Regions from separate parts of the Bacillus daqingensis genome, predicted to be linked through region 3. Evidence: riboswitches for the same ligand, from Rfam matches in the RefSeq annotation. Region 3 holds a riboswitch; each other region holds the start of a gene.

Region 1 (10,761 bases), on a different contig from region 3:
CTGCTTGCTGCAATATGGATCACAGGGATCATCTGGCAGACAAAGCCGCGTATGAGAACGTGGGGGATCGTCGTTACGATGCTTCCAACCGCGTATATCATCATCGCATTCTATCTTGCTTGGATGTTTCAAGGAACTCCTGCCCAGCAATAGTACCCTTATTTCCTCATTTGAGAGGAAATAACGCTTGATGAAGCATGCCCAGAAAAGAAAAGTGTATGCCCCTTGTTTTAACGCCACTGGCTGTTCAAACGTTACCACGATGAGGAGGAATTCAATCGATGCAGATTCAAGGATTGCACCATGCTCAAATTACGATCCCTAAAGGACGTGAACAGGAAGGCCGGCAGTTTTACTGTGAATTGCTTGGCTTAGAGGAAATGGAAAAACCGGAAGCTCTAAAAGGCAGAGGCGGGTTTTGGCTTCACGCCGGAAACCTGCAGGTTCACGTAGGTACAGAAGACGGGGATGCAAGAAGCGCAACGAAAGCACATCTTGCTTATGAAGTAACCGGCTTGGAAGCTTGGAAAGAAACACTTCGAGCACAAGGCCTTGTGCCGGAAGAATCGGTCCCTGTCCCCGGAATGGAACGCTTCGAATTCCGTGATCCGTTTGGCAACAGGGTCGAACTGCTGGAAGTTACCGAAGACCCTTCCCTCTGACGGGCAAATAGCTCTATGGATAGGGAAGAGCCCCTTTCCTTAGAGCTATTTTTTAATAAGCAGATTGATACAGGCCTTAAACCGGGTATGGTAAACTGTACGTAAACTGAAATCATGCCTTGCAGAGGTCTACCACCTACTCTTTCTAAGCTGCTATGACTGTAACCTGCTTCTCAGCCTCCGCGGGCTGCAGGGAGGAATGATGATCAAATGTTTGGACTGTTTTACCGTACGTATCAGACTTGGCAGATTCCGGAATTCCGCATTACAGATTCTCCTTACATCATTAAGGCCGTACAGGAACGGGATTCGTTTATGGATGCGACTGACATTTTAGGCGGTGCGGGTTCAATGGGACGTTATGTCTTTTATGAGGCCTCACGCGATATTTTGCTTGTTTTTCGTTTTCCGCTGTCCAACTACGTGAATATTTATGTGCACTTACGCGGTGCTGACGGCAAGTTCGGCCAGGATGACGGCATCAAGGTTGCTACCGTTACGCTCTCAAGCATTAAACCGGAGGAACACAGCGTCGATTATCATTTAAATGGCTGGTGGATTCCGCTTTTAAACGGCTTCTTCCTCTACTTGATTGATGACATGAAGCATCAGGAAACCGGGCGCGAGCCCCGGGTGAATACTTCCCGGCTGCGAGAGCTTGAGAATCAGTCGCTTCAGATAAAAGATCAGCTTCAGGATCTGTTCCGCTCAAGAAAGAGCCAGGGAGGCCGGCAACCTACGTAATGCGTCCAAGCTTTCCAGGTGGACGCTACGACCGGACTTTACGGCACGTTAAGATGCTTTTAACACCTATAATAAAGTCCTGAATGGAACGCACTTCTCGATGGAACGCAGAACGTAACGCCGGAGGTCGCATCCAGACCTCCGGCGTTACGTTTGCTGTTTCGATAGCATGCGGCTGGCCACTACACGCAAAGGGAGCACTTACCTTTGTACGTCGATAATCACGCGGCCTCTGATTTTGCTTTTAAGAATATCGTGAAGAGCCTGCTGAATCCCGTCAAGTCCGATCTCTGTCGCTGTTTCTTCCATATGGGACGGCTTCAAGCTGCCAGCACATCTGGACCAGACTTCTTTACGAAGCGGCATCGGGCAGTATGCTGAGTCAATTCCAAGCAAATCCACCCCTCTCAAAATGAAGGGCATCACCGTCGTCGGTACTTCTACCCCGGCCGTAAGCCCAGATACAGCAACGCTTCCATGCTGCTTCACGCTGCTTAAAATAGCCGCGAGTACGCTTCCTCCTGTCGGATCTACTGCTGCTGCCCACTTTTGTTTATCGAGAGGCCGGATCTTCTCAGGAGTGACCTCCTCCCGACCAATCACTTCTGCTGCACCGAGCTTTTTCAAATAAGCTTCTTCTTCAAGACGTCCTGTACTCGCTGTAACATGGTAGCCTCTTCCCGCCAGCATATCAACAGCCATGGAGCCGACACCTCCTGAAGCTCCCGTAACCAGTATCGGCTTATCTTCAGAGGTCAGGCCATTTTGTTCCAGACGATGAATCGACAAAGCTGCAGTAAAACCGGCAGTGCCGATAATCATTGATTCACGCAGAGACAGGTTTTCCGGAAGAGGCACAACCCAGGCAGCCGGCACCCTCGCGAACTGGCTGTAGCCCCCGTCGTGGGCAGTGCCGAGATCATAGCTCGTGCAAATCACCCGTTGGCCTTTACTGAAATCGGGAGATTCCGAATGCTCAACGGTTCCCGCCAGATCGATCCCAGGTACCATCGGATAGTCCTTTGCAATTTTCGCTTTTTTATGGAGCGCAAGCCCGTCTTTATAATTCACACCTGAATAATGAACCTTAATCAGTACTTCTCCTTGAGGAAGGTCTTCTTTATTCCGCTGAATCAGTGACCCCGTTCCCTCTCCTTCAGTCTGAAACGCATAAAACTGTTCTGACATGATGAGCCTCCTCTGCAGATTTTGGTTTCTCTACAGTGTATTCGCTTTCATCGCGTCAATTCCTGCCGTTTTTGAAAATGTGACTGCTTTACCGATTCAACATGTTCCATGTATGCCTGAACGAAGGAAGCAATCCGCTCTTCGTCATCAGGCTGGGGCAGCAGCTCCACTTTCAGAACAGGAGGCTCTGCCCCGGTTACTAGCTTCAATAAGGAACGAAGCCGATCCACCGCACCGCAGAAATGTGGATAGAACGAATCACCTGTTCCAAATATGCCGCATGGCGTTGCAGTTAAATCCTGTGATTTGATCCGATCCAGTGCAGGCTTCATGTGACGGGGAATCTCGCCGTTTCCCCACGTATACGTCCCGAACAGAATCCCCTCGATTTGGTGCAAATCCAATTCATCCGGCAGATCACGAACGGCCGTTTTTTCTGCATACCAGCCTCGCTCATGAAGCTTTTGAATAATTAAATCTGCAAGCTCATCCGTATTCCCCGACATCGATTGAACAAGAACCGCGATCACAGCTCATCAAACCCGTTTTGCTCCGTTACTTTTGTATAGGCTCTGGATTTCTGCTCAAAGAAATCTGATTTTGTTTCATTCATCATGTCGTCACTGAATACTTGAATCCACGGCATTGGGTTTTCTGAACGATGATACAGGTTGGAAAGACCGAGCTGCCTGAACCGCTTATCTGCGAGGTATTCCACATATGCTTCATATTCATTCGTATCAATGCCTTTTATGTCCTTCAAAAGGACAGCGGCCCACTCTTTTTCAAGCTCAACCGCCTTAGCGATCGTGTCATAAATAAATGCTTCGTTTTCCTCTGTCCGAAGCTCTTCGTTTTCAGCCATCAGAATTCGGATAAATTGGGAAATGAAATAGGCATGCTGCATTTCATCACGCTGAATGTAGCTGATCATCGTACTCGTTTTGACCATTTTTTGATTGCGGGCGAGGTGATAAAAAAATGCAAATCCAGCATAAAAATAAATTCCTTCCAGATTGACAGAGTTAATACACAGCTCCAATAAACGCTGAGGTGAGGGGTTCTTCCTGAAACGTTCATAGGAATCCAGAATAAGGGCATTTCGCTTTCGGACGAGCGGATCATTTTTTGCGTCATCAAATGCTTTTCTTTGTTCATCGGTGGAAACGAGAGAACTCAGGACATAAGAGTACGATTCATTGTGTACGGCTTCCTGCTGCGCGATCACGGCAAATACTGCTTTAAAGCTCGGATCGCTTACATAATCAAGCACCATCGACATCGTTGGTGTCTGCAGACTGTCGAGTGAAGCCAGCTGCGTATTGACCTTTAAAAAAATCTCCTTTTCTGCGTCAGACAAGGCGTCCCACTGTTTAATATCGTCCTGCATGTTAATCTCCTGCGCTTTCCAGAAGTTAGACAGTAAAACGTGGTACATATCGTACATTTGCGGATAGGCGATATCGTTCCAGTTTAAAATGCCGGAAGCTCGTCCGTTTATAATGCCGGTCGATTTATTCGCGTGATCCGGCTCAAGCAGCTTCATTTTTGTCAATGTCATCGTATGCTCCATCCTTTCGTTTTGCTGCCTCCTGCAATCAGGAGTGACAGCTTTCGCATTCTTCAATTTCTCCCTGGGACGTGCTGCGCACATAATAGGTCGTTTTCAGCCCTTGACGCCAAGCCTCCATGTGCAGCTGCAGCAGGTCTTTTGCGTGAATATCGTGGCGGACATACAAGTTAAAGCTGATTCCCTGATCGACATGGCGCTGACGCGCTGCGTTTTGGCGGATGCTCCAGTGCTGATCCAGCTCATGCCTGGCCCTGTTGTAATATGGGTACGTATGATGCGTAAGGTCCGGCGGTGTAACCTTGAGCTTGAAATTTTTCTTTTCTTCCGCGTACTCCAGTGCATAAACAGGATCAATGCCATCTGTCGAACCGGCAATTTTTGCCGTTGATGAATTTGGGGCGACCGCCATCAGCCAGCCGTTTCGAATTCCTGTCTCAGCTGTTTTCTGCTTCAGCTGCAGCCAGCGGTCTGACGTATAGCCCCGCCGCTCAAAGTACCGGCCATTTTCCCACTCTGAGTGCCGAAAAGCAGGATAAGCTCCTTTCTCCTCTGCGAGCGCTGCACTTGCCTGAACAGCGGCAAACGCAATCCGTTCATACAGGTCATCCGCGAAAGCTACCGCGTTCTCTGATTCCCAGTCAATATGGTTCACAGCAAGTACGTGGTGCCAGCCAAATGTTCCGAGACCGACGGCCCGGTATTTTTTATTCGTCTCCTGTGCCTGGCCGACAGAAAGCGTATTTAAATCAATAACATTATCGAGCATTCTTACCTGTATAGCTACCGTCCGCTCAATCACATCATCTCTGCAGGCTGCAGCCAAGTTGATAGAGGAGAGATTGCAGACGACGAATTCACCCGGCTTTCGCACGATCACGATACTTCCGTCTTCCGCCACATATTCATCAGTGATTTCTGAGGCGGACATATTTTGGGCGATTTCGGTACAAAGGTTGCTGCAGAATATCGAGGTACGGCCCATTGCCTTTTTGTTCGGGTTGCCTCTGTTCACTTCATCCCGATAGAACATATAGGGCGTTCCAGTTTCCAGCTGAGCGATCATGATGCGTTTCATGATATCCATCGCACGGTACGTCTTCCGCGGAAGCATCGGATGCGCGCAGGCTTCCTTATATTTTTCAGTAAACGCAAGGTGGTCCGTTTCATCATAGAAATCCTCCAGACCGAGCGAATTGCCGTTCTCATCCTTCCATCCCATGATGGTCTTCACCTGATGCGGACAAAATACCGACCACTCTCCACTGCTGCGTCCGGCTTCATCTGTTTCTTCCAGCATTCTCATAAAGTGATCAGGAATACTGACGCCCGTAAATATATCGTGCGCTTTTCTGCGCTCATCTCCATTGTTTGTCTTCAAGTCCAAAAACCCGCTCATAATATCCTTGTGGAAAATATCTAAATAAACTGCAACAGCCCCCTGCCGCTGGCCAAGCTGGTCGACGCTTACAGCAGTATCATTAAGCAGCCTGATCCAGGGAATAACACCTGAAGAGGTCTCTTTAAAGCCTTTAATGTCCGAACCAAGCGCTCTCACCTTGCCAAAATAAACGCCGATTCCTCCGCCATCCTTACTGAGTCTTGCCGTATCCCAATTGTTTAAGTAAATGCCGTCCAGCGAATCCGAGACGGTGTCGATAAAGCAGGAGGAGAGTTGCCCGTAGCTTTTCCCTGCATTTGCTAACGTAGGCGTCGCTACCGTCATGTAGAGGTTAGACAGCGCCCAGTATGCCTCTTCTACGAGCATAATCCGTTTACTGGCCGGCTCATCTTGCATCAGGGCCATTGCGATTACGAGCCACCGTTCCTGTGGAAGCTCCCACACCTGCTTATCATGATCTCTTGCCAGATACCGGTCTGCAAGCAAAAACAGTCCGATAAATGTAAATGAATGATCCCGGTCCGGCTCTATTATTGTTTCTAATTTTTCAATTTCTGCTTTTGAATACGACTGCAGCAGCGAGGAGCTGTAAATTCCCTTTTCCGTCAGTACCTGCAGCAGTTCATAAAACCCGCTGTAAGCCTTATAACCGCGCTGAGCCTCTGCCTGCTCATAAAGTCGCGTTAAGTAAAACCGGGCTGCTGCAAATGTATAATCCGGCTGGTCCATGGCGATCTTGTTAAGGGAGGTATGCAGCGCATGATCAAACGCTTCCTCCTCCTGTTTCGATTCGACCTGCTGTTTCAGTTCCGATAAATCAAGTTTGTAGTTGTTTTCCAGCTCGTTGATCGTGAGCTGAATCCGTGATTGTAGTGCAGATTTCATTGAAATGCCTCCCTTTTCTTCTACATGATTCACTATATTGAATGATGCAGCACAAATCAGCAGAACCAAAAAAGTGCCTCTTCGGAGGAAGAGACACGAAAAAGGAAACAGCACAGACGCCCGGCATACCGGCGCTGCACCATTCCCTTTCTCAATCCCCGAAGAAAAGAAACGTCTGAAACGTACGGCAGGTCTCCTGGCTTCTGCTTCATCCTTACAGCCTCCCTTCCCGTTAAAAAACAGTGGGTGATCGGCTGCTCGTCAGCAGTTACAGTTGCGGGGACAGCTCCGGCTTTTAACCGGATTCCCTATTAAACCGCTTTTGCGGTACCTGTACGTTTCTGCACGCTATATTTAGATGTCTACTTGCTTATACACTCAATATATTGATTATGCTACCTCTATTCCCAGCTATTTGCAACATGAAACTTGCAGAATAGCAAATCATTTTCAACGACATACTGATAGACCGCCTTCAGCTGACCATATTTCTTTTTTTGTCAAAAGATGCAGGTTTCGTTGTTCATCTAAAGCTTTTTTCCGTTCATGAAATATTGCGCTGCAAGACTCTCTTCTTCTGACAACGGTTTTCCGTATTCGTCCATCAGCAAGTTTTTCAGTTCTGCTTCATCGCCTGCACGAGCGCTTAACGAGGCTGTTTTCTCCAGCAGCTCCAGCTCCTCGATAAACAGTTCTTTCGACAAGGGCTTCCAGTGTGATATGACGTTCCAGGCTGAAGCAAAAGGCTTCAGCTTTTTTACAAGCTGCTTTGTTTCGTCTGGCGTATAGTGCCAGGATGATGCATATAAGTTCGGAGCAGTAATATCTCCTGCAAACAAAATATCTTCCTCTGCCAGGTGAACAATCAAATGATCAGACGCGTGGTTGCCGCCAGCATGAACGAGCCGGCAAGTGATTCCGCCGAGGTCAAGTACCAGCTCATCGTTAAACGTTATCTCCGGCATATGGATACGTATAGAACGTTCAGCTGGAAATTCTTTTTTTATCGCTTCTGCACAGAAACGAATCTCTTCTCCGGTCTCGACCCGCTCGTCGAGTGCTTCATCCTCCCATGAATAGGACGACAAACGCTGCAGCTCTGTTTTCGTCGCCTCTGTGCTGATAACAGGCGTTCGGTTTAACGCCGACGCCCCGAAAACATGGTCCCAGTGCCAGTGGGTCAGAACAGCCAGTGAAGGGGCAGGAACACCGCTTCGTGTTAATTCGTCTAAAAACAGACGCACGTGTGCTTCTGAGTTTCCGGCGTCGATCAGCAGCGTCAGATTATCCCCGACTACTGCGCCAAGAATGGGCCTGTCTGTTTCTTCGACCGGTGTGAGATAATAAAATCGCTCCGAGAGCTTCTTTAATTCCTGCATGAAAATTCCTCCTAGTCCGGCTGCTTCAATAAGACTGCAAGTGCATCCCTGTTATCGGTGATATCCTCCAGCGTATACTGATCCAGCACATGCAAGTAGGCTGTCAGCGCATCAGAAAGAGCAAACTGAAGCTTGCATGCCGGTGTAATTGGGCACGTGTTCGTTTCACTGTTAAAACATTCCACCAAATGAAAATTGTCTTCGGTATGTCTGACAACTTCGCCAATATTTATATTCTGCGGTTCACGTGCAAGTCGGATACCGCCGTTCCTGCCACGGATTGTCTCTATGTAGCCGAGCTTACCGAGTCGATACACAACCTTCATAAGATGGTTTTTGGAAATGCCGTAAGCCTCTGATATGTCCTTGATTTGCGACAGCTTTCCAGATGGCTGAACTGCAGTGTACATAAGCACCCGGAGTGAAAAATCGGTATATTGAGTTAAATGCATGGCGGTTCCCCTTCCATTTCCTGCTGCTGTTTCATAAGTAAATGCTGCTTCAACAGTATCCTGTCAAAGCAGCACCATGTCTTTCTATCAGTGTAGCATATGAACCCGCTCGAAAGCATAGTCCGAAGCATGACCGTTAAAACAGGCCGGTCAGGCCGGCGAGAATCGTTCCCGCAATTCCGATCAGCGCCGCGTAGCCAAGCGCAGGAACGACCGTTCTTCTGATGATATCGCCTTCCTTATCTGCAAGCCCGACCACCGCCGCAGCTGCGACGACGTTATGCACGCAGATCATGTTCCCTGCAGCTGCACCCGCAGTCTGCTGAGCGAGAACCAGCGTCTGATCAAGCCCTGCTGCCGACGCAACAGATGTCTGAATTGGCGCGAAGGTCAAGCCTGATACCATTGCACTGCCTGTAATAAACGATCCCAAAAGTCCAAGAAACGGCGCTGCAAGATGCCAGACGCTTCCGAGGCCTGATGCGAGCATCACAGCAATGTGTTCCGGCATTGATACGAGATTTCCGGCATTAACACCGGAATTAATAAACACGTTCACTAACGCAAGCGTCGGGAACAAAGCCAGTGCGGCTCCGCCTACCATCTTCCTCGAATCCATTACGGCTTCTCCGACGACTCGCAGTTTTTTCCGCTGCACGAATACAGACAGCACCGCTGCAAGAAGTAAAACTGCACCTGGTGAGTAAAGCACCTGCCAAGTAGAAGTGGCGGTTTCAACACCGAGAATCGTTGTCCATGACAAATCGACCGCCGTTTGAGCAAATTCCTGGATTGGTTCTACTATTCTTGTCAGCAAAAGCAGGCCGATGACGATAAAGTATGGGCTCCATGCTGCAAAAAGCGACATATTCGGTGCTTCCTCTTCCTGCACCGCTTTAGGTTCCAGCGCTTTCTTCCACTCTTTTTCCGGCATAAAAATACCGGCGCTTGCCGTAGCTGCTGCGACAGCCAGCGCTGTCAAAGAAGCCAGGATCGCAACGAACTCAGGTCCGAATAAAACGGCATACAGAAGAGCAGATCCGGTGTATGTCATCCCTGTCAGCAGTGCCCAGGGAGCCATCTCGCGCGTATCCTTCCAGGCATGTTTTTTATCGGCAAAAAACGTAAGCACGAATATGAGCAGCAGCGGAATAAAGGTCCCAGCTCCAAGATCCATTGCCGTAATCCGGATCGCTGTGTCCTGGAACAATGCTGAATCGGCTCCCGGCACACCGCCGAGGCCGACGATAACAGGCGTTCCTACGGCTCCAAATGAAACAGCCGTACTATCTGCAATGAGTGCGAGCGAAGCCGCTGCCATCGGGGCAAAACCGAGGGCGACGAGCAGCGGACCTGTAACAGCAGCCGGAGTGCCGAACCCTGCCGCCCCCTCAATCAGACTGCCGAATAGAAAGGCAGTTAATACAGCCTGGACGCGCATATCTCCTGAGACACGCCGGAATCCCTGATTAATACGAACGACGGCCCCTGTCCGTTTTAGTGTATTCAACAGCACGATAGCGCCAAGCAGAATGAATAAGATCGTGACCGCCTGATGCAGCCCTTCCAAAATGGAAGCTGAAAGCACGAGAAGCTCCATCTGCCAGACGACTGCCGAAAGTATGATAAACAGCACGGCACTGTAAAGCATACCTTTTCTCGCAGGAAGGCGCAGGACTACCAGAAAAAGAAAAGGAAGAATAATTGCACTTAATGCTGTAAGCATGAGCATAGCCGACGCCCTCCTTGTTCAACATTTCACATAAATAGATTTATGTAAGGACTGATTCCATTATACCGTGAAATCAGTCTTGGAAAAATGAAAGCTAGCAAAAAAACGTGTCGACTTTGTGAATTTATGAACAAAATCATAACTGCACGCTTTTCAGCAGCCTGTCTACCTCCTGAAGCACCTCTCCTGCCCGTCCTTCCAGCACTAAGTCGAAATCGGATGCTGTTCCGCTGTAGTCGGCATTAATATAAACGGACCGCCCTTTTGACATCAACGGCAATTGATTGGCCGGATACACTTCCAGACTGGTGCCTATTGTGACGACAAGATCTGCTTTCTGTACAGCTAAAAGGGCTTCATCCCAATCTTTTTCGGGGAGGATCTCGCCAAAGAGTACTACCCCTGGACGCAGCTTTCCGCCGCAAATTTGACACGGTCTGCCTTTGCGGAAATCTGCTTCGCCAGCCTCTTCATCACATCGCGAGCACCGGACCGCCTGCAGCCTGCCATGAAGCTCATACACCCTTTGGCTGCCCGCTTTACGATGAAGCCCGTCTACGTTCTGCGTGGCGACAGCTTGCACCATGCCCCGGCTCTCCCATGATGAAATGACATAGTAGCCAGCGTGCGGCACAGCCGCTTCTAAAGATGCCATCCTGGCTGCATAGAAATCCTTAAACAGCGGATAATCCTGATTCATCGCTTCCGGAGTGGCGACGGTTCGCGGATCGACCCGTCTCCACCATC
Region 2 (10,761 bases), 110 kb from region 3:
TTCTTGTGAGAAGCCTGAGTCCGAGTGAAGCCGCGCCATCCTCCCGTTCCTTTCTTCTCTTCATACAGGGGTCACCCTGAGAAGAGCTGAAGGCCAGCCCACGGCAGGCTAGGTAAGCAGAAGGAAAATACAATCATACGAATAAACATGTAAGTTGATAGACTTTTTCAACAGCCTGAAAGGCGGACCGATCAACATCGGTCCGCCTTCTTTTTTATCGATTAGCACGGGCAACCGGCGGGCTTACGCTTATCTGAGCCGCTTTATGTTGTATTTGCCTCAGGCTGTTTTCGCTTTCGTGGCGCTTGTGCCGTTTTATTCGTTATAACGATTTTGTTAGGCCGCTCAAGTTCGTTTTTACAACAGGGTTGCTTACAAGGAGGTCTTAACCGGCATGATTCGATTTGCAGGCTCTGCATCGAGCTTTGCAAATTCCGTTAACTCGCATATACTAGGACGCAGCAGATGCAGGTGTTCAGCCTGCCTGAATAAAAGGAGGAATTGACATGGCAGAACAGCGAGGCATGATGCTGGTGCAGACAGGTAACGGGAAAGGAAAGACGACGTCGGCTGTTGGAACGGCGGTTCGGGCAGCCGGACGAGGGATGAGCGTTAAAATGCTGCAGTTTATCAAATCGCCGGAGCGTACATACGGGGAAACAATATCGCTGCGAAAGCTGGGGGTTGAAGTAGAGCAGCTTGGCATCGGCTTTACGTGGACAAAAACGCCGGAAGAACACCGTGAAGCGCTGCGTGCGGCTTGGCCGAAAGCAGTAGAAGCACTGGATGGGAGCTACGATGTCGTCATTCTGGATGAGCTGAACAACGCGCTTGCCATTGATTCCTTTCCAATTGACGATGTGCTTCCGCTCGATGATGTTCTCTCGGCACTGACCAATCGTCCGAAGCACGTCCACGTTCTCGTAACAGGTCGAAACGCACACGAAAAAATAAAAGAAGCCGCTGATCTCGTTTCAGTCACAGAAGCCGAGAAGCATTATTACGATGAGGGCATTCCGGCGATTAAAGGGATTGAATTTTAATGAAAGCAGCGCCGCTGATGATTCAGGGTACGCATTCCGATGCAGGAAAAAGCGTGCTGACTGCCGGCCTCTGCCGTGTATTTGCGCGTCAGGGCTTTAAGACAGCGCCGTTTAAGTCACAAAACATGGCACTTAATTCGTATATCACGGCGGATGGTCTTGAAATCGGCCGGGCACAGGGCATGCAGGCCGAAGCATGTGGAATGGAAGCGGACACAGACATGAATCCGATTCTGCTTAAGCCATCCGGCTATAACCGGTCGCAGGTCGTTGTAAACGGCAAGGTTCTTCGCGCCATGGAAGCAACGGAATATCGGGAGCAGTACTTTGAGAAAGGCCTTCAGACGGTGACGAATGCCTATAACCGCCTAGCCTCCAGAACAGAGCGGATCGTGATAGAAGGAGCAGGGAGCCCGGCAGAAATTAATTTACAGGACCGGGAAATCGTGAATATGCGCATTGCCCGCATGGCCGAGGCACCTGTCCTGCTTGCAGCCGATATCGACCGTGGCGGCGTTTTTGCATCGATTGTTGGCACGCTTGAACTGTTGAGTAAAGCAGACAGAAAGCGTGTGAAGGGCTTCATCATCAATAAATTTCGCGGAGATCAGTCTTTGCTTCAGCCGGGACTTGACTGGCTGGAGGAGTATACCGGAAAGCCGGTCGCAGGGGTGATGCCCTATCTGCCGGACCTCCGCCTGGAAGAAGAGGATTCGCTTGGCTTGGAGACATACGGAAGGGAAACGGCCGGCAGGGATCTCGATATTGCGGTTATTCGCTTTCCTTATCTATCCAATTACACGGATCTGGACCCGTTCCGGTTTGAACCGGACTGTGCTGTTCGATTCGTCGAGCGGCCTGAGCAGCTAGGCGAACCTGATTTGCTTATTCTGCCAGGCAGCAAAACGACGGTTGCCGATGGACAGTTTTTGATCAGAAACGGATTGAACGAAGCGATTGCAGAAAAAGCGGGAGAGATGCCAATCATCGGAATTTGCGGCGGCTATCAACTGCTTGGCAGAACAGTCGAGGACCCGGCAGCTGCGGATACAGAGCTGAGAGAGTGTCAGGGGCTGAATGTGATTCCGGATATGAAGACGGTGATGGATCCAGTGAAAACGACAGTGCGTATCTCAGCGAGCGTTAACTGGGAGCGTAAGGTGCATTCGCTCACTGGATATGAATTGCACATGGGGCAGACCGTTCACGAAGCTCCGGAGTGGTTATCCGGCGGGATTCATGGCAGCAGCGCGGCAGTGAACAACGTGTACGGCACGTATATGCATGACATTTTTCATAACGATACATTCCGCCACGCACTGCTGGACAGCTTGAGACGTCAAAAAGCGCTCCCGCCTGTCCGGAGAGTGAACGTTTCAGAAGAGAAAACGAAGGCGTTTGACCGCCTGGCCGATGCAGTCGAAGCACATCTTGATATGGAGCTGATTGAACGGCTGATGAACGAAGGGAGACAAACGGATGAACTGGCGTGAAGCGGCAGAGAACATACCTGAGATCGATAAACTAGCAGCTGAAAAGATGCGGATGCATCTGGATACGTTAACGAAGCCGCAGGGAAGCCTTGGACGACTGGAGGAACTTGCTGTCATGCTTGCGGGCATGCAGGGAACGGTTCAGACAGACAAGCCTGCGGTGCTTGTATTTGCAGGTGACCACGGGGTGACAGCTGAAAGGGTCTCGCTTTACGGATCAGAAGTCACCGCGCTGATGGCGCAGAATTTTGTGACCGGCAAAGCAGCGGTTAACGTTCTCGCGAGACAGATCGGAGCAAATGTTTATGTGTATAACGTGGGGATTGATGCAGCTGATACGGCAGCTATCAACCGCAACGTTCGTCGCGGTACCGGAAATATAGCAAAGGAACCGGCGATGACTGCAGCAGAAGTGAAGCAGGCACTTCAAATTGGAGCCGACGCCGTTGAAGCTTCAAAGGCAGATATTATCATCCCCGGGGATATGGGCATCGGCAATACAACGGCAAGCAGCGCGCTGCTGTGTGCGTACACGGGACTTTCTCCGGAAGCGGCAGCGGGCAGTGGGACAGGTGTAGAGGGGCAGCAGCTCAAGCATAAAATCGAGGTGATCGGGCGAGCGGTGAAGCGGTCTGATGCGAAGGAACCGCTTCACATATTAGCTGATTTAGGCGGTTTGGAGATCGCGGCTATGGCCGGAGCCATGGTTCGCGCGGCTTCAATGCGGAAGCCGGTTCTCGTAGACGGGTTTATTGCAACTGTTGCCGCTATAGCTGCAGCAAAACTTGCACCAGGAGCAGAGCGCTTTTTTCTTTACGGACACAAATCTGCAGAAGCAGGTCATGCAGCGGCGCTGGAAGCAGCTGGCGGAAAACCGCTGCTTGATTTAGGGATGCGTCTCGGCGAAGGGACCGGGGCGGCCGCTGCTTATCCTCTGCTAAAAATGGCACAGGCGCTGACGGAAGAAATGGCGACGTTTGCCGATATCGGCCTTGCCTGACAGAACAGATGTAGACTTTTTCCAGCAGTCCATACTATAATACAAAGTAGAACTGAAAAACGTAACGCTCGTCAGCAGAGAGGTGTCGGCATCAGCCGATGAAAAGGGAAGCCGGTGTGAATCCGGCACGGACCCGCCACTGTAAACGCACAGGCATTTCACAATCCACTGCATTCCGCGGGAAGGGTGAGGCTGCCGTTTATGCGTAAGTCAGGAGACCTGCCTCTCTGTCGATTTAAACACCTTCGGGAAAAAGGTTGTTTGAAGTGCAGACGAGGAGATTTCCGGGAATCTGAAACGGCTCTCTTCATGCATTTTATTCAGCGCAGTCCTTCGAAGGGCGGCGTTTTTTTATGTTCCACTACATAATCATGGGGGAGTAACGATGAAAAAAATGACGGCACCGCTTCTGCTATCAGCCGCGCTCATCATCAGCGCATGCGGGACAGAGGAAAACAATGAGAACGGGAATACGAACACGGACAATCAGGAAGCAAACGAAGACACGACTGGCAACAATGAGGCAGCGGAAGATGAAGAAGGAGCTGCAAATAACACAGAGAACAATGTATCAAACGAGGAGCAAAATGATGAGGATAATGAAACAGCCGGAGAGTTCCCGGTAACGATAACGGATAACGCAGGCAATGAAGTGACGATCGACGAAGAACCGGAAACTATTGTTACGCTGCAGCCAAGCGATACAGAAATATTATTTGAAATCGGCGCAGGCGACAGACTCGTAGGGGTTTCGGAGTATTGCAATTATCCGGAAGAAGCGCTCGAAATTGAAAATGTCGGGGCGCAGGACATGGATTTGGAACGCATTCTCTCTTTAGAGCCTGACATGGCACTCGTTTCGGATTATCACGCCTCCAGTCATGATGATAGTTTAGAGCAGTTGCGTGATGCCGGAATTGATGTCGTTGTTGTGCGGAATGCCGAATCGTTTGAAGGCACTTATGACACGATTGAAACACTCGGCATGCTTACCGGAACAGAAGAAAATGCAGAAGAACTCATAGCGGAGATGGAGAGCGGCATGGAAGAGCTCGCGGAGCTTGGAGAAACGATCGACGAAGAAGAGCGCAAGCGCGTCTGGGTGGAAGTAGCACCATCTCCGGATATTTTCACTACTGGTACCGGCACCTTCATGCATGAGATGCTGGAGACGATCGGGGCGGAAAACGCAGCGGAAGAGCATGAAGGCTGGGTGAATTTGACCGAAGAAGAAATTGTCACGCTCGAGCCGGACACGATTGTCACTACCTACGGATACTATGTGGAGGATCCTCAAGAAGAAGTAATGAACCGCGATGGCTGGAGTGATGTTCCTGCTGTGGCAAACGAGGACGTACACGATGTGCAAAGTGATATCGTGACGCGCTCCGGTCCGCGCCTTGTAGAAGGAACCCGTGCCGTAGCTGAGGCTGTATATCCGGATGTTTTCGAATAAAGCGTGGCTGTACTATGCAGGGAGCCTCGGTCTTCTTGCTGCTGCGATAACACTTGGACTGTTTTATTCAAGCGTAACGGTCCCGGTTCCGCATATTTTGCATATTATTCTGGATAAAACAATCGGCGCTCAGCTGCTGGATGACGTTCCGTCCAACCAGTACTCGATTATTTGGGAAATCAGGCTGCCGAGAGTGCTGCTGGCTCTATGTGTTGGCGCGTCTCTCGCGCTTGCCGGAGCAGCATTTCAGGGGTTGCTGAGAAACCCGCTTGCGGACCCATATACGATCGGCGTTTCCTCCGGTGCGGCCCTCGGCGCTGTTTTCGTTATCTTTTTCCAGCTCACGATCGTAGGACTTGGTGCATTTACGCTCCCGGCTGTATCGATTGTGAGCGGGTTTCTCACGCTCATGCTTGTGTTCGGGCTTGTAAAGCTCAGCAGCAGAAGTTTGGCGATCGAAACGATTATCCTTGCGGGAATTATCGTCAGTGCATTTATCGGATCGATCATTTCACTGATTATCTCGCTCGGCAGCCAGGATGAAATGACGCAGATTATTTACTGGCTGTATGGGAGTGTTGGTATGAGAGGCTGGAGCTACGTGCAGCTGATCGTACCGTTTCTGATTATCGGTTCCATTATGCTCGTCACCCGCTACCGGGACCTGAATGCACTTGCGCTCGGAGAAGAAGCTGCCGGTCATATTGGTGTAAACGTCGGCCGCGGGAAAGTGTTTATTCTTGGCGGCGCGTCGCTGCTGACTGGTGCGGCCGTTGCTGTATCGGGTACGATTGGCTTTGTTGGTCTAGTTATCCCGCACCTTGTAAGGCTTGTTACGGGACCAGATCACCGGCATGTGCTGCCAATTTCCATGATCATCGGAGGGGCCTTCTTAATCTTTGCAGATATCACGGCAAGAACGATTATTGCACCAAAGGAACTGCCAATCGGTGTGATCACGGCGCTGATCGGCGCACCAATGTTTGCGTTTCTGCTTATTAGAAACCGCATCGGAAAGGGGAAGAAGCTGGCATGAACATCACCGGACTGAGCGGCGGCTACGGCGGCCCTCCAATCATTGAATCGATGGACCTTCATATAAAACAGGGAGAATTTTTCGGCCTGCTCGGTCCGAATGGCAGCGGAAAAACGACGCTGTTTAAGCTTGTCAGCGGTTCCCTTAAGCCAGACCATGGAGACGTATCGCTTCAGGGTGCTTCGCTGTTAACGATGTCTCCAGTGCAGCGTGCCAGAAAAATAGCCGTTCTCACACAAGAAACAAATGTCTCCTTCGATTTTACTGTCGAGGAAGTGATCCGGCTCGGCCGCTATGCTTTTCAAAAAGGCCTGTTTAAAATGCTGAGCCGGGAAGACAGGGCGCTCATCGATGAAATTATGGCGCTGACCGACACAGAAAAATTTCGCGATACGTCGTTCTTCCGGTTAAGCGGAGGTGAAAAGCAGCGGGTACTGCTCGCAAAGGCACTTGTGCAGGAGCCGGAGGTGCTTCTGCTGGATGAACCGACGAATCATCTTGATATTCGTCATACGTTTGACATGCTGAACGTATTGAAAGAGCGGCAGGAAACGCAGGGACTAACCGTCTTTGCCATTTTGCATGATTTAAATATTGCGGCCCTTTACTGTGACCGCGTCGGACTTCTTCATGAAGGAAAGCTTCAGGAAACGGGTCCGGTCGATATTATGCGCCGTTCAGAGCGGCTGTCCAGTATTTACGGAGTAGAAACGTGGACGCAGTCGCATCCGACATTGCCGCGGCCGCAGCTGCTCATGAACCCGAAAAAGCAGGATGAATCTGCCATGTCTCTTCACGACAGTGTCACCGTAGAAGCTGATCGAAATCTGGTCCAAATTTCGAGTCCAAAGCCGCTCCGGACAATTTCCAACGGGGTGGCCGGTGAGGGAATTCAGTGGATTCGCCACATTGCCAATTTTCACGTCGACAAACAATACAGCAGCCGTACTCCGGAAGCTGATATGAAAGCGTGGCTGGAAAAACGCAGTCTGCCGGTTGAACAGTCGATCGGCCTGATGACCGCTGTGAAAACAGAAATGGCCGTTGTCCGAAAAGAAACCATCAATGGCATCGCGTTTACCGCTGTCGTGACGGCAGGCACCGGAAACGCGGTTGATATCACTTATGACGGTCCTGAATTGGAGCGGGAAAAAATCGGTACGATTAATACGTTCCTGGCGGTGGATGCGAACCTGACGGACGGGGCGCTCGTGAACGCGTGTATGTCTGCAGTAGAAGCGAAGGTGCAGGCACTGCGGGATGAAGATGTTCGTGATCCTCAAACTGGAACTCCCGCCACAAGCACTTCTACGGATGCGCTCGTTATTGCCGCGACCCAGCAGGGAAAACGGACGCCTTACGCAGGGTCTGGAACCCCGGTCGGGCGGGGGATAGGCCGTATCGTCTATGAAGCGACGAGAGAAGCGGTGCGGGCAGACAGGCGCTGGAAGGAGACGCACACATGATCATTCCGGGATGGACAGCTGCGGCGGCTCTCATCGTTGACTGGGTAATTGGGGATCCGAAACGTCTCCCGCACCCGGTTTCTGGGATGGGACGTTTGATCGCATTCGGCACCCGGCATCTGAATCATGGGTCGAACCGAGCCAGAAGATGGAAAGGTGTTTTGCTCGCTGCTTTCGTACCAGGCTTCGTCTGGTGTGTCTCCGCTTTGCTGCTTTATGCAGCATGGGTGCTTCATCCGGCTGCCTCCATGGCAGCAGGGGTTCTCATGACCGCGTCAACGATTGCCTGCCGCGGTTTAAAGGAAGCGGCCTATGCGGTCATGACGCCGCTCGCAAAAGGAGATTTACCAGCAGCCAGAGGTGCGCTTTCGATGATCGTCGGTCGGGATACGGCCCAGCTGAGCGAGTCGGAGATTGTACGGGGTACGGTGGAAACAGTTGCAGAGAACACAGTGGACGGCGTGACCGCTCCACTGTTTTATGCGTTTATCGGCGGACCGCCGCTTGCGATGGCCTACCGCGCTGTCAATACGCTCGATTCCATGGTCGGGTACCGCAGTGAACCATACGCTGCCTTTGGCTGGGCTTCTGCAAGACTCGATGATGTTGTAAACTGGCTCCCGGCGAGGCTGACGCTGCTGCTCATGACAGGAGCAGCACTGGTAATGAATCCAAAGCAGGCAGGTCAAGGGTTTCGCTGGGCCTGGCAGGATGCAGGAAAACATCCCAGCCCGAACAGTGGCTGGTCCGAGGCATTTATTGCTGGATTTTTAGGGGTCAAGCTCGGCGGAACCAACTATTATCACGGGGTAGTTTCCCGTCGTGCGGAAATGGGACCGGGGGCGAAGGTGCTTGAACGAACCCACATTATCTCTGCTGTCCGGATGCTGTATGGCGCTTCGCTGCTCGGTGCAGCGGCTGGCGTCACTCTGTTTGTTTTGATAGGAGGAATGTAAATGGTGCAATGGCCTGATCACGGCGGCCAGCCGGATTATCTAAAAGCGTACACATCCGGCAAGACGCAGTGGCTTGATTTCAGTGCAAATATTAATCCGCTCGGTCCTCCGAAAGGGATGCTGGAGCTCGCTGCCAATGCGTTATACGAAACGGACCGTTATCCGGATCCGGCCTATACAAACTGCCGCGGCCAAATCGCAGCGGCAGAGCAGGTAGACCGGGAGCAGGTCTGTGTCACTAACGGTGGAGCGGAGGCCATATTTCTCGCAGCCTCGCTTTCTGCCGGTAAAACAGCGGTGATGGCAGAGCCGTCATTTAGTGAATACCGGCGGGCTTGTCGTCACTACGGTATTAACGTCTATGCAGTTGACGGGGCGGTTGACCACGGAATCTGCGAAAAACTGGTGCAGGAAGTGGAAAGAACCGGAGCAGACTTGCTGTTTTTAAACCGCCCGCACAATCCGAGCGGAGTTGTACTGCCTAAACGGGACGTTCGCCAGCTATTGGAGCAGATTCCAACTACTACCATAGTGGTGGACGAAGCATTCGTTGATTTTCTGCCCGAATATGAAAAGCTGAATGATCTGCTGGTTCAGCATGATCACCTGATTTTACTGCGTTCGATGACAAAAATGTTTGCCGTTCCGGGACTTCGCTGCGGGTTTGCTCTTGCAGGGGAAGAACTGGCCGGCCGGATGAGAAACAATCAAATTCCGTGGAGCGTTAATACGATCAGTGAAATCCTGCTCGGCAGCATGATGCAGGAACATGCATTTATTCGTCAAACAAGGCTGTGGCTGCAGGAGGAACTGGAATGGATTCAAACACAGCTTCCAACGAGTATGACGATGTCGGATACGAGCGTGAACTATTATCTGCTTCAGGAGGCATCGCTTTCTGATCATGAACCATTGCTGGCACATTTGGCCGAAAGCGGAATCGCTGCCCGGCATACATACGGCTTTCGAGGAATTGAGGGACGTGCGCTTCGGCTGGCTGTGCGTCAGAGGAAAGAAAACAAGCGACTGATGGAGGTGCTCCAGCAATGGGCAGATCCGAGTTGACGTTTATCAGCGGAGGCGCGCGATCCGGCAAAAGTGCCTGGGCAGAACACCTCGTTCTTACCCAGGCAGAGCATCCCGTATACTTGGCGACGGCCAGCGTGACAGACGCGGAAATGGAAGCACGCATAAGCAAGCACCGTGAGGATCGGAACAGCCGGTTTCGTCTGATTGAGGAACAGACAGATCTGATCAAGGCGCTTCCGAAACAAGGAGCTGTCCTGCTGGATTGTTTGACAATCTGGACGGCAAATTTATTGTATCAGCAGCATAATTCAGAGCATGATGTCATAGATGCGGTCACGGCTCTTCTGGATGAAGCCCGGCGGAGGGAGCTGATGCTTACGATCGTGTCTAATGACGTAAATGAATCGGTGCTGCCACGTGCAGAGGAGGTACACCGCTATGTGCGGGTGCTGGAAGCTGCCCACCGGCAGCTTGTAAAGCGCGCCGATCATGTTTATCAGGTGCAGGCGGGCATGCCCGTCTGCTGGAAGGGGAGCCCATTGTGAAGCAGGCCGGCTACGGATTTATCTTAACGATGCAGTTTTTAACAAGAGTACCGATGCCGATTCAGGCTGACTGGAATAAGACGTCAGCCAGGTGGGCCCTCCGCTTTTATCCATTAATCGGGTTGCTGATCGGTCTGCCGGCAGCCGCGCTTGCTGCGCAGACTATCACCTCATCAGCGGTCACAGCTGCGCTTATTCTCACTTATTTCATCTGGATCAGCGGAGCGCTGCATCTGGATGGCTGGATGGATACTTTTGATGCGATAGGATCCAATGCCCCCTTGGAGCGCAAGTGGGAGATCATGCAGGATCCTCGGGTTGGAAGCTTCGGCATGGTAAGCGTTATCGTGCTTTTGCTCTGGAAGCTGATTCTAATCCATGAACTGCTTTCCGCAGACATCAGCCCGTGGCTCTTTTTACTAGTTCCTGCAGCAGGACGAATGACGGCTGTTTATTTACTCGTGTTTACGAAAACAGCGCATTCGGACGGTTTGGCAGCAGTGTGGAAACAGTACACCAAGCCTGCAGACGCCTGGATCGCTGCTTTGCCTTTGGCGGCTGTCTGCATCGCAGCAGGAACACCGGGAGTGCTGGCCGGACTGGCGTTGGTTTTGTTCTGTGCGGGCATTCGCAGCTGGTATCTTAAGCAGTTTAGGGGCATAAACGGGGATTTGGCAGGAGCTTCAATAGAAGGAGGAGAGCTATGGATTCTAACGACACTATTTATCTGGACATTG
Region 3 (10,761 bases):
TTATTTTACTTATTATTTTACCGATAAAAATTCTATTTTACTGATCTTTTCCAAAATAGCCGCTTCGTTTATCTGTACAATTGTCGCTTTTTGGATAGCTGCACGATAATTCAGTCGATCTTCCCCTCTACAGTAGCTCTGAACCAGGACACGCCCTTTTTTGAATTCCCGAAAAAAGCTTCCGGCCTGCGCCGAAAGCCAAGTATACCTGTGCTCCTATCTCATTCGATACCGTCATTTTCAAAACGGGAGCATGACGCCCCGGCTTTGACTTACATAGGCTGACTTTTCCACGGTGCCTCTGCGTGCAGCAGCGTTTTAAAGTCCTGCTCCGGATCGAAGGCAAGCCGGCGCAGATGTGCTTCGACGCGGCGCTTCAAAATCGGAGCCATAATGCAGTGGCTGAATTCGTAGCCCCGGCACCGGCTTTTATAGCGCACTTCTTTTTTCGTCGGTTTCGCGCTCTCCCAAATTTTCATATCTGCTCCGCGCAGCTCTTTCCGCAATTCGTTCAGGAAGGCTCCGTTGCGGCTTTCCAGCTTAAAAAACCAGTCTTCGTAGACGTCGGCAAACTTCAATTTAGATGTCCGCACGTACTCCCGGTCGTGCTCCAGCGCCCGTTTTGCCCAGACGCTGTCGACATAGCGGAAAAATAAAATTTTTTCATAATCGTCCATGAGTGCTTTCATCGCAGCTCACCCTCGCACATGAGAATATATGTTCCCATTACCATAGCACGATTGTTTGAAGCCTGACAAGACGGGCGTTCGATGTTTTACAGGGACAGACAGCTGCTAAATCCGCTCGTGCTACCTGCTCCAGCTTTTTTCAGATTTATTTTTCGGATGGGCAATTGACTTTTTCAAACGTGCATACTATGATAAAGCTATTGTGAAACTGATAATCATTCTCAAATAAATGAAAAGCGGAAAGGACTGACAAATTCATGCCTTCCATGCATGCAGAACATATACGGGTCGGCTACGGCGACAAGCCGATCATCCAGGATTTGACGGTGGCGATTCCAGCCGGCAAGGTGACGACGATCATCGGACCGAACGGCTGTGGAAAATCGACGTTTCTGAAAACGTGTACGCGGCTGCTTGCGGCGTCATCTGGCTCTGTTTATCTGGACGGAGCCGCGGTGTCGAAAATCCCGACGAAAGAGCTCGCTCGGAAAATGGCGATCCTGCCGCAGACGCAGAACAGCGCGGCTGGCCTCACCGTTTATGAACTCGTTTCCTACGGCCGCTTTCCATATCAGCGCGGCTTCGGACGCCTGAGCCGGGAAGACCGACGCATGATTGACGAAGCGATGGAGATGACCGGCACAAGTGCTTTCGCAGACAAGCCGGTTGACGGATTGTCCGGCGGGCAGCGGCAGCGGGTCTGGATTGCAATGGCACTCGCTCAGAATACAGAGCTCATTTTTCTTGATGAACCGACAACGTATCTGGACATGGCCCATCAGCTGGAGGTGCTTGAACTGCTTCAGCGCCTGAACCGGCTTGAAAACCGCACGATCGTCATGGTGCTGCATGACCTGAATCAGGCTGCCCGCTTTTCAGATTACTTAATCGCGATGAAAGACGGCGATGTCCGCTCACACGGGAGCGCTCAGGAAATCATGCAGCCGCACGTGCTGCGCGACGTCTTTTCAATTGAGGCTGTGATCGGAAAAGATCCCGTAACCGGAACGCCGATGTGCATGAGCTACCAGCTTGCCTGTCCGCAGGACCAGCACATCCTTCATTCTTCTGCAAATGGATAATCGTATGCACACTTTCCTGAAAACGGGCCCCTGCCCGTTTTTTTCTTATGAGAATAAATGTACAAACTCCCTGCTGCAAGCTGTTCTCCGGATTCAAGCTGCACAGCAGGTTTAACGCCGCTGGAACAACACTGAAACGAAACACAGGCATCACCAAAAGCAACAGATCCTCATTCACGCCGCTAATGTCCCGTACAGCAGAACAGAAAAAAGCAGCTCCGGCCATATCAGGCCGGAGCTGCCAGAGTGTGGATAAAGTTATTTTAAGTGAATATCGTTGCATCTGCCTGTCCCTGCGGACACTCGCTTTCCGGAGGGAACGGGCTCAGCTAACCGCTTCCTCCTGCTGTCGGAAGCGCTGGATCTTCGCCTCGTTCTGATCCTCCCGGAGTCGAGATCCTACGATGTCGGCAGCTGGCAGTTCGTTTCACGTGCCTGGTTATGCCTGCACGATCCGGTTCCATATGGATAGCCCCCCAGATCAGACGTTTCGATGTTAAATAGGGACGCCAGTCCTTCATCGAATTCATGATAAACGTAAAAAAAGCAGTCGCGTCTGTCTGTTGTGACGTTGTTCTCCAACAAGCAGAGCCGTTTCCCCGATGTGTCCGGCAGGGACGCCTGTGGAATCAGCGCAGTCTGAAGATCCTTTCTCAGGGGTCACCCTGAGAAATAGCTGAAGACAAGCCCACGGCAAGCTTCCGCCGGTAAACAGAGGGGAAATACAATCAATAGAATAATCATGTAAGCTGATTGACTTTGTCAACAGCCTGGCAGCTCCGGCCGTTACGGCCGAAGCTGCTTCTCTTGCTTTATTCCTCTGGTTTGAAGGTTCGTTTTCCGAGCTCCTGATCGAGCAGCTCAAACGCCTGGCTGTCTTGATCCATGCGCTTCAGCCGGTGGATGAGCGTATCAAACGCCGCCTCTTCTTCCACCTGTTCTTCAATAAACCAGTTCAGAAACGTCATCGTCGCATGTTCGCGCTCATCCAGCGCCAGATCAGCTAGCTTGTAAATGCGCTTCGTCACTTCTTTTTCATGCTCAAGTGATTTGGTGAACGTTTCTTCCACAGAAGCAAACGTATTGTCCGGATCGGGCATGCCGGTGAGCTCTGCTCGGCCGCCGATGTCGTTAATAAACTGGTAAAACTTCATCGCATGGAACCGTTCCTCTTCTGCCTGTGCCAGGTAAAACTGCGCAAAACCGTCCAGGCTTTCACCAGAGCAGTAAGCCGCAGTAGCGGTATAAACGTGAGCGGAGTAAAATTCGTAGTTCATCTGTTCGTTCAAAGCGTCCACAAGTGTTGTGCTGATCATGTTACATCGCGCTCCTCTCAATTAAATGATCCGGCAGCCAGCCGGCGTGCAGGACGGCTGCCGGAATTTCCCCGGAAAGACGCCCGGCCCGGTCGAGCCACTGCTTTGAAAATGTGTATTCCCGTTCTTTTAAAATCATGCCGATTCCCTGATTCGCACTGTAGAGCTGCATGCGACCAAGCGCACGAAGCGCCTCGTCCCGGTAGCGAGGTTTCGTCAGCACAAGCACATGCATCGGCACCTGCTCGTACAGCTCCAGCATCCGGTTGTGCCAGCGGTCTTCACGCTCATACATGCCGCGTATGATTTCTTTGACAAGCGGACACTTCTGAGGTCCGTGAAACAGAAGCAGACGCGTCTCGGCACGTGCTTCCGGACTCATTTCCACGGAAGCTTTCTTCCAGCTGACCGACACTGCGGACGGCTCGACAGCCCGGTCCTTAAAGCAGCGCATAATCCGCCGCTCCATCATCATTTTTTCCATCATGGCGCGCATCGCCTGCATTTCTTCGGCTGTCAGCATGGCAGCCACCTCCCTTTACAGATGCCTTTTAAAGCGACGAGAAATCGGTCGTAAGCTCTTCCGGCGGAGTTGGTTCTTTCCGTTTCGGCTTGTTTTTTTCCTCATAATAGCCAAGGTGCAGAAAGCCGGCGATCCGTTCACCAGCCTTTACGCCAAGCATGCCACGGACGTCCGGCTCGTAAATGTGCGGATTCGTTTTCCACACGGTTCCGAGCTGCCGTTCTGCAGCAAGCAGCTGAAAATTTTGAATCATCGAGCCAATCGCGCCCATGTTTTCATCCTGCTGTTTCTGGCGCGGATCTTCTTTCATTATTACAATTAAATAGGCAGCAGGCTCCATAAACAACTTGCGGCGGTTTTCATGCTCCCGTTTTGCATAGTGCCCGAGCAGCCCTTCAACAAATGCTTCCTTTTCTTCTGCACTCACATACACGAAGCGCCACGGCTCCCGCAGCCCGTGGTTCGGGGCCCATACGGCATCCCGAAGCAGATCCATCACCAGCGTTTTTTCTACCGGTTCATCGGTGTATCCGGTTTTAATAGAACGCCGCTCCCGTATCGCTTTTTGCAGCGGCGTAATCGTAGATAAATCAGTCATGTGTATCCCTCTTTCTATTGCCAGTCTTTCCCTTTATTGTATCAGACGGGCACCCCCGTTAACATCTTAAGCGGCACCGCCGATAAATGATAACCATTCTCAATGGTGTCGAAAAAAAAAGAGAGGGGGGAATACTTTTTTTCGGAAGCGAGAAAGTGAGAATGATTATCAATTAACGGTGCTCTTTTATCATAGTGCAGCTTTTCAAAACCGTCAAGCCTTATCTGCAGAAATTTTCTAAAAAAATAACGTGTCCGGCAGCTGAAGCCTGCGAAGATGACGTTCCCGCGCTTAGCTTCTCTCCGGACGGGGAAGGTACCGGAGTAGACACTGTGAAGGAGCTGATTGGATGAACACGCAAGAACTCTATGCCATGATCAACGAAGCATCTGAACACCTGGAGCTGCATGACGATTTTCAGCAGCTGCTCCGCATTCCGGAGAGGCAGCTCGCCTTTTCGGTTCCTTATGAATCCGATGAAGGAAACATGCGCGTGGTGGAGGGTTTCCGTACACTGCACTCCTCCCTGCTGGGTCCCGGTAAAGGCGGCATCCGGCTCCACCCGGAAACAAACATCGACGAAACGTCGCTGCTCGCCTCCTGGATGACGATGAAAAATGCCTTAATGCACCTGCCCTTCGGCGGCGCAAAAGGCGGAATTGCTGCAGATCCAAAACAGCTGTCTGATAACGAACGCGAGCGCGTGATCCGCTCCTACATCCGTAAGCTGTCCCCTTACATCGGCCGCGACCAGGACATTCCCGCTCCGGACGTCAACATCGGCCAGCAGGAAATCGGCTGGATGCTGGATGAATACGAAAAACATCTGCACGATCCATATAATGCCGTCTTCACTGGGAAAGATCCGGTTATCGGAGGCATCCCGGGCCGGGTGGAAGCCACGGCAGCCGGCGTCGTTCATACGATTCGCTGCTGGCTCAAGGAACAGGACCGCAGCCTGAATAATTTGAAAGTCGCCATCCAGGGAGCCGGAAACGTCGGATCGTTCTGCGCCCGCATTCTCGCTGATAAAGGAGCGATCATTACGGCGATTTCAGATTCCTCTTCCACTATCATTGATGAGAATGGACTAAACGTGGAGAAAGTATTGAAGAAAAAAACCGACACGGGCAGCCTTGGCGGAGACCATGAGTCAGCGGCCGTATTTGAAGTGCCGTGCGACGTGCTGATCCCGGCCGCCATGGGCGGCGCTATTGATGAGGAGACCGCCCGGCTGATCCAGGCAGACCTGATCGCAGAAGGCGCGAACGGTCCGGTAACAGCAGATGCAGACCGGGTGCTGGAAGAACGCGGCATTGAGGTACTCCCGGATATTCTGACCAATGCCGGCGGTGTCGTCGTTTCCTACCTGGAGTGGCGGATGAACGAGCGCAAGGAAGAATGGAGCAAGGCCGATGCGCTGAGTCAGCTGGAGCACTACATGCGCCAGGCCTTCAGCCGCACGAACCGGACCAAGCAGGATTCCGGCGTCTCCTACCGTCGTGCTGCCTATTACACGGCCTGCAGGCGTCTTGCTGATGTGATGCAGGCACGCGGGCTGATCAAGTAGCCTGTCCTGTCCAGATCGTCCACCGGTTGGCTTCTGTTACAGCCCCTTCCGAAAGCTTCGTCTGCAGAAAATCGAGAAACGCTTCCAGCTCGCTGTCTGTCAGTTCGTGTAAAATACTCCGTCCCGTTCGCTGGCGAAGATCATCCAGCAGCTGCTGCCTCGTTGCAAACTGTTTTCGCTTCTCCCATATAGAAAAAACTGTCACACCGGTAAAGCCGGCAGCTTTCATCTGCTCGAGGACGTCCATTTTATTCGGACGCCTCTTTTTTTCGACCTCGGCAAGGTGCGGAAAATAATCAAGCAGCCAACCCCGGATGTGCACGTGGCTTCCGGGAAGCAGACAGTCTGAAACGGTCCGGTCCTGTATGATCAGCCGCCCTTTCGCACACAGCACCCGTGCTGCCTCTTTCAGAAAAGCGGCTGTATCCGACAGATGATGGATCAGTGCCCGGGCAAGCACCAGATCCTGGCCGCACCGTGCGAGACCGGTTCGTTCCGCGGTCCCCTGCTGAAATGAGAGCCGTCTCTCGTGCTGATGACGTTCTTTTGCATCGCGCAGGCTTACTTCCGAAAAATCAATGCCGACTGCTCTATCAGCCCCAAGTTTCAGCAGCTCGTTCGTATAGATCCCCCCGCCGCAGCCAATGTCTGCGGCATGCTTGATATCTTCTCCTGCTGTCAGCTCCTGCATCGTTTTTACCCAGTCAGCGTCGGCGTCCCTGCTGTTATAGCTCCCTTTTAACCGTTCATCATGAAAATGGATGCTCATGTGTTCTCACCTCCCTTCTATTATATCCTTTTTATGGGAAAAATGAAGCCGCGCTTCTTTTAGATGATTTTGACAACTTACTCCCTTTTCCTGTATGATGACGACAAACTTGATAACGTAATGAACAACAGGTGATCTGCTTCGCCAGATCTTAAAAGGGAATCCGGTGCAACTCCGGAACGGTCCCGCCACTGTAAAAGGTTAGCAGCCGCTGTGCCACTGGATTTTTTCCGGGAAGGTGCGGCTGTGTTCATCCTTGAGTCAGGAGACCTGCCTGTCGTTCTTTACCATCAGCCCTACGGGTCATAGGGAGGTGGAAACAGGCTTGTTCAGCTTTGCCGCAAAACACGTGCGGCCAAAGCTTCGTTCGTGCTGGAAAGACACCTGTTTTGTCCTGCTGCCGTGCCGGAAGGGTTTCCCCCTTTTCGGCACGGCTTTTTGTTTGTCTCGGCGTCATACATTTGAAGGAGGAATGAAGCATGAAAACATCTGTACAAGGCTATCCGCGCATCGGTGAAAACCGGGAATGGAAGCGCGCACTTGAAGCATACTGGAAAGAAGAAATAACCGCAGCTGAGCTGCAGGAAAAAATGAAAGCCATCCGGCTGGAAAGGCTCACCCGCTTGGAAGCAAGCGGACTGGATCTGGTGCCGGTCGGTGACTTTTCGTATTACGACCATATGCTCGATATGGCGTTCATGTTTAATCTGGTACCGGAGCGTTTCGCTTCCTTGTCCGGAAATGAGCTCGATCAGTATTTCGCAGCCGCACGCGGGACGCGCGAGGCGCCTGCGATGGAAATGACGAAATGGTTTGATACGAACTATCACTATATCGTGCCTGAGCTGGAGGACAGCTGGGTGCCTGACGTTACGAGCAACTACCCCCTTGAACAGTATCGGGAAGCGGAAGCCGCGGGTATAAAGACAAAGCCGGTGCTCGTCGGACCCTATACGTTTATGACGCTTGCGAAAGGACTGGAGGCTGAGCACCGCGACAGCTGCATGTCCGTCCTGCTTTCGCTGTATGCAAAAGTGATTGGCGAACTGCACGAGGCCGGCGCTCCGCTCATTCAGCTTGATGAGCCTGCACTCGTCACATCCCTGACCCGTGAAGAAGCCGGACAGGCCGCTAAGTGGCTACAGCAGCTGCTTGACTTAGTCCCGAAGGCACCGCTGCAGCTGCAGACGTATTTTGAATCGCTGACGCACTGGGATTTATTCGCCACTCTTCCGTTTCACGCCTTCGGACTCGATCTGATGTATGACGACGGCGATACGCTCCAGCAGCTGCGGCAGCATCCACCTCACCAGAATGCGGCGCTCGCCATCGGCGTAATTGATGGCCGTAACGTCTGGAAAAGCGACCTCCACGAAGCACAGAAGCTCGTTCGACGCGTTGAAGTGCTCTGTCCGGAAAACCCATTAATCCTGCAGACAAGCTGCAGCCTCCTGCACGTACCGGTTTCCCTTAAGCAGGAGGAACGCTTCGTCGAGGACTTGAAGCAGGGCATGGCTTTCGCTGACGAAAAGCTGCAGGAGCTCCAGCTGCTGAAGCAGGTCTGCACGGGCTCTCCGGAGAACACGCTGGACGGTCATCAGGCGTCTCTTTCCAGGTTCCGAAAAAGCTATCCGGCAGCAGGAGACAGCAGCAGCGAGAAGCTCGCTATGAGAGAGCCTGTTTTCTCACGCCGCGCTGAACTGCAGCAGGCCAGGTGGCAGCTGCCGCTCCTGCCGACAACGACTATCGGCAGCCTGCCTCAGACGACCGATATGCGAAAAGCAAGAACCGCCTATCGGCGCGGGGAACTATCCGCTAAACGCTACCGTGCAATGGTGGAAGAAAAAATGCAGCGCTGGATTAAGCTTCAGGAAGATATCGGGCTCGATGTCCTCGTGCACGGTGAATTTGAACGCAACGACATGGTAGAATTTTTCGGGGAAAAGCTGGACGGTATGGCCGTCACACAAAATGGCTGGGTCCAGTCGTACGGCTCCCGCTGCGTCAAGCCGCCGCTCATTTACGGCGCGGTATCTGCTCCAGGTTCGATGACCGTCTCTGAAACCGCTTATGCTCAATCTCTGACGGATCGCCCGGTAAAAGGCATGCTCACCGGGCCCGTAACTATTTTAAAGTGGTCATTTGAACGGAGCGATGTGCCTAAATCGGTGACGGCCTATCAGCTTGCGGAAGCGTTGCAGCAAGAAGTTGAAGCCCTTGAAGAAGCAGGCATTGGTATGATCCAGATAGATGAACCGGCTCTTCGGGAAGGCTTTCCACTGAAACGGGAGAAACGCGCCCATTACTTGGACTGGGCTGTCAACTCGTTTCGTGCCGCGTCCGCTGTTGCGCAGCCGGAAACTCAGATCCATACGCACATGTGCTACAGCGACTTTCACGATATGATCGACGCGATCAGTGCCATGGACGCCGACGTCATTTCCATTGAAACATCGAGAAGCCACGGCGGCCTGATTCAGGCGTTCGAGGACAGCACGTACGACAAGGGCATCGGACTCGGCGTTTATGACATTCACAGCCCCCGTATTCCCCCGGTTCGAGAAATGACCGACATGATCGAGCGCTGCCTGAGCGTTCTGCCGGCCTCCCAGTTTTGGGTGAATCCGGACTGTGGCTTAAAAACCCGCAATGAATCGGAAACAGAAGCTGCCCTTCGCAATATGCAGCAGGCGGCAGAAACCGTCCGGGAAGCTCTTACAAGCCGGACCAGCGGCGTGTAAGTGGGAGACGATTGCGGCCGGGGGCTTCTTTGATTGGTGGCAGCGTTTGACAAGTTGCGGGTGCAGAATGAAAACTTTCATAGGCGAAATGAAAACTTTTTCGTTATGTCGAACGCATGGTAATAACAATAATAAGTTGACGCGCGAGCTTGATAAGTTTAGGCTGCATGATGAAAAGATTGGAGCAGCGGTTGATAAGTTGCGCACGTCAAATGAAACGTTCGTGCATGTACCGTGCCGTTCAGACCCTATTCAGCATCCTCTCCTCCAGCAGAACAAAGAAAAGCTCCCGGATACTGATCCCGGGAGCTTCTCTTTCATCTAAATACAACTAATTACCACACTCAACAAACATTCAATTTACAGAAAAAGGTTTACCAGATTTCTGCCTCCATTATATGCTAGGACGTAGAATCCCTGATAGAAGGAGATGGACGATGAACATCACATTCCCACGCTGGTTCTGGTGCAGCCTGACAGGATTTCTGGCAGTGCAGATGCTTTTATTTCCTCTTGCAGCAGTAAGCCCTCTTGACGCGAGAAGCACTGTGCTGCTGCTATTGTTTACGATTACGATCGTTTATCCAGCATTCTTTTTAACTACGATCATACTGTTATTGAAAAAGCAGAGCCCGTATGAAGGAAGAACGGTCTTTGCCTGCCTGTTCTTGCTACTTCCGCTGCTTATATGTGTTCCGTTTCTTACCGGACTGTAATCCTTTCAATAAAACAACAATAAGCTCCCGGATGCTTAGGCTGTTGACAAAATCAATTTACTTACACGTTTATTCGTTTGGTTGTATTTCCTCTCTGCTTACCGAGCCTGCAGTGGTCATGCCGTTCAAGATCGAACGGCATGGAATCTTCAAACTGCGCTGAGTTCACTGGCGTCCATGCCGAATACCTCGGTGCAACGGAGCTGCTTAATGGAGAAAGACGTCACGATAAGTATATGCGACTGCTCTTTTGCTCTCATAATGAATACGTTGAAGTACTGGCACCCCCTACTCGTTATAGAAATATCGCGTAAAAAATGGACTTATCCATATTGACCAAACTCGTTCCCACCGTAACAAAGTGTTTCAACCGGACTGCCAGCTGCCAAATCGGAGGACCTCGACTCCAGGAGGATCAGAACGAGGCGAAGATCCACCGATTCCGACGCTAGAAGGAAGCGGTTAGCTGAGCCCGTTCCCTCCGGAAAGCGAGTGTCCAAAGAGACGGGCCGATGCATGGTGATTCACCAATAAATGCGTTGTCGAAAATCAAAAGCTCCCGGATGCTTAAACATTCCGGGAGCTTTTCTTTTATTCTAATAAACAAATGCGCGGTAGGCGCCGACAAGTCCGTTTCCAAAGTGGTTGGAGTTGCCGAGCGGCTGTGCAGAGTTATTCAGCACGCTTCGTACTTGCTGAGCCGAATAGTTTGGACGGTAGTGCATCAGAAGGGCTGCAACGCCGGCTACGTGCGGAG

Evidence for each region. Region 3 has a riboswitch for cobalamin ahead of metE (5-methyltetrahydropteroyltriglutamate--homocysteine S-methyltransferase). Riboswitches for the same ligand answer to the same signal wherever they lie in the genome.
Region 1: another riboswitch for cobalamin. It lies ahead of ACFO4L_RS00735 (ribonucleoside-diphosphate reductase subunit alpha); the one in region 3 lies ahead of metE (5-methyltetrahydropteroyltriglutamate--homocysteine S-methyltransferase).
Region 2: another riboswitch for cobalamin. It lies ahead of ACFO4L_RS05715 (ABC transporter substrate-binding protein); the one in region 3 lies ahead of metE (5-methyltetrahydropteroyltriglutamate--homocysteine S-methyltransferase).

The regions. Positions count from the first base shown of each region.
Region 1 covers NZ_JBHSGK010000001.1:158,259-169,019, reverse strand. Annotated here, with positions in the region: gene ACFO4L_RS00765 (hypothetical protein) at 1-153, shown strand, start outside; gene ACFO4L_RS00760 (VOC family protein) at 282-662, shown strand; gene ACFO4L_RS00755 (hypothetical protein) at 873-1,406, shown strand; gene ACFO4L_RS00750 (oxidoreductase) at 1,608-2,594, opposite strand; gene ACFO4L_RS00745 (flavodoxin domain-containing protein) at 2,642-3,124, opposite strand; gene ACFO4L_RS00740 (ribonucleotide-diphosphate reductase subunit beta) at 3,121-4,155, opposite strand; gene ACFO4L_RS00735 (ribonucleoside-diphosphate reductase subunit alpha) at 4,193-6,451, opposite strand; cobalamin riboswitch at 6,621-6,802, opposite strand; gene ACFO4L_RS00730 (MBL fold metallo-hydrolase) at 6,979-7,830, opposite strand; gene ACFO4L_RS00725 (Rrf2 family transcriptional regulator) at 7,842-8,282, opposite strand; gene ACFO4L_RS00720 (L-lactate permease) at 8,419-10,014, opposite strand; gene ACFO4L_RS00715 (SIR2 family NAD-dependent protein deacylase) at 10,151-10,761, opposite strand, start outside.
Region 2 covers NZ_JBHSGK010000004.1:179,749-190,509, forward strand. Annotated here, with positions in the region: gene ACFO4L_RS05700 (cob(I)yrinic acid a,c-diamide adenosyltransferase) at 507-1,043, shown strand; gene ACFO4L_RS05705 (cobyric acid synthase) at 1,043-2,536, shown strand; gene cobT (nicotinate-nucleotide--dimethylbenzimidazole phosphoribosyltransferase) at 2,523-3,536, shown strand; cobalamin riboswitch at 3,600-3,777, shown strand; gene ACFO4L_RS05715 (ABC transporter substrate-binding protein) at 3,922-4,992, shown strand; gene ACFO4L_RS05720 (FecCD family ABC transporter permease) at 4,979-6,028, shown strand; gene ACFO4L_RS05725 (adenosylcobinamide amidohydrolase) at 6,025-7,494, shown strand; gene cbiB (adenosylcobinamide-phosphate synthase CbiB) at 7,491-8,450, shown strand; gene ACFO4L_RS05735 (pyridoxal phosphate-dependent aminotransferase) at 8,451-9,515, shown strand; gene ACFO4L_RS05740 (bifunctional adenosylcobinamide kinase/adenosylcobinamide-phosphate guanylyltransferase) at 9,497-10,024, shown strand; gene cobS (adenosylcobinamide-GDP ribazoletransferase) at 10,021-10,761, shown strand, end outside; gene ACFO4L_RS05750 (histidine phosphatase family protein) at 10,728-10,761, shown strand, end outside.
Region 3 covers NZ_JBHSGK010000004.1:67,842-78,602, reverse strand. Annotated here, with positions in the region: gene ACFO4L_RS05210 (YhjD family protein) at 273-689, opposite strand; gene ACFO4L_RS05205 (ABC transporter ATP-binding protein) at 947-1,771, shown strand; gene ACFO4L_RS05200 (ferritin) at 2,584-3,087, opposite strand; gene ACFO4L_RS05195 (hypothetical protein) at 3,089-3,610, opposite strand; gene ACFO4L_RS05190 (nitroreductase family protein) at 3,639-4,208, opposite strand; gene ACFO4L_RS05185 (Glu/Leu/Phe/Val family dehydrogenase) at 4,558-5,778, shown strand; gene ACFO4L_RS05180 (class I SAM-dependent methyltransferase) at 5,771-6,547, opposite strand; cobalamin riboswitch at 6,660-6,839, shown strand; gene metE (5-methyltetrahydropteroyltriglutamate--homocysteine S-methyltransferase) at 7,027-9,288, shown strand; gene ACFO4L_RS05170 (hypothetical protein) at 9,726-10,004, shown strand; gene ACFO4L_RS05165 (S8 family peptidase) at 10,601-10,761, opposite strand, start outside.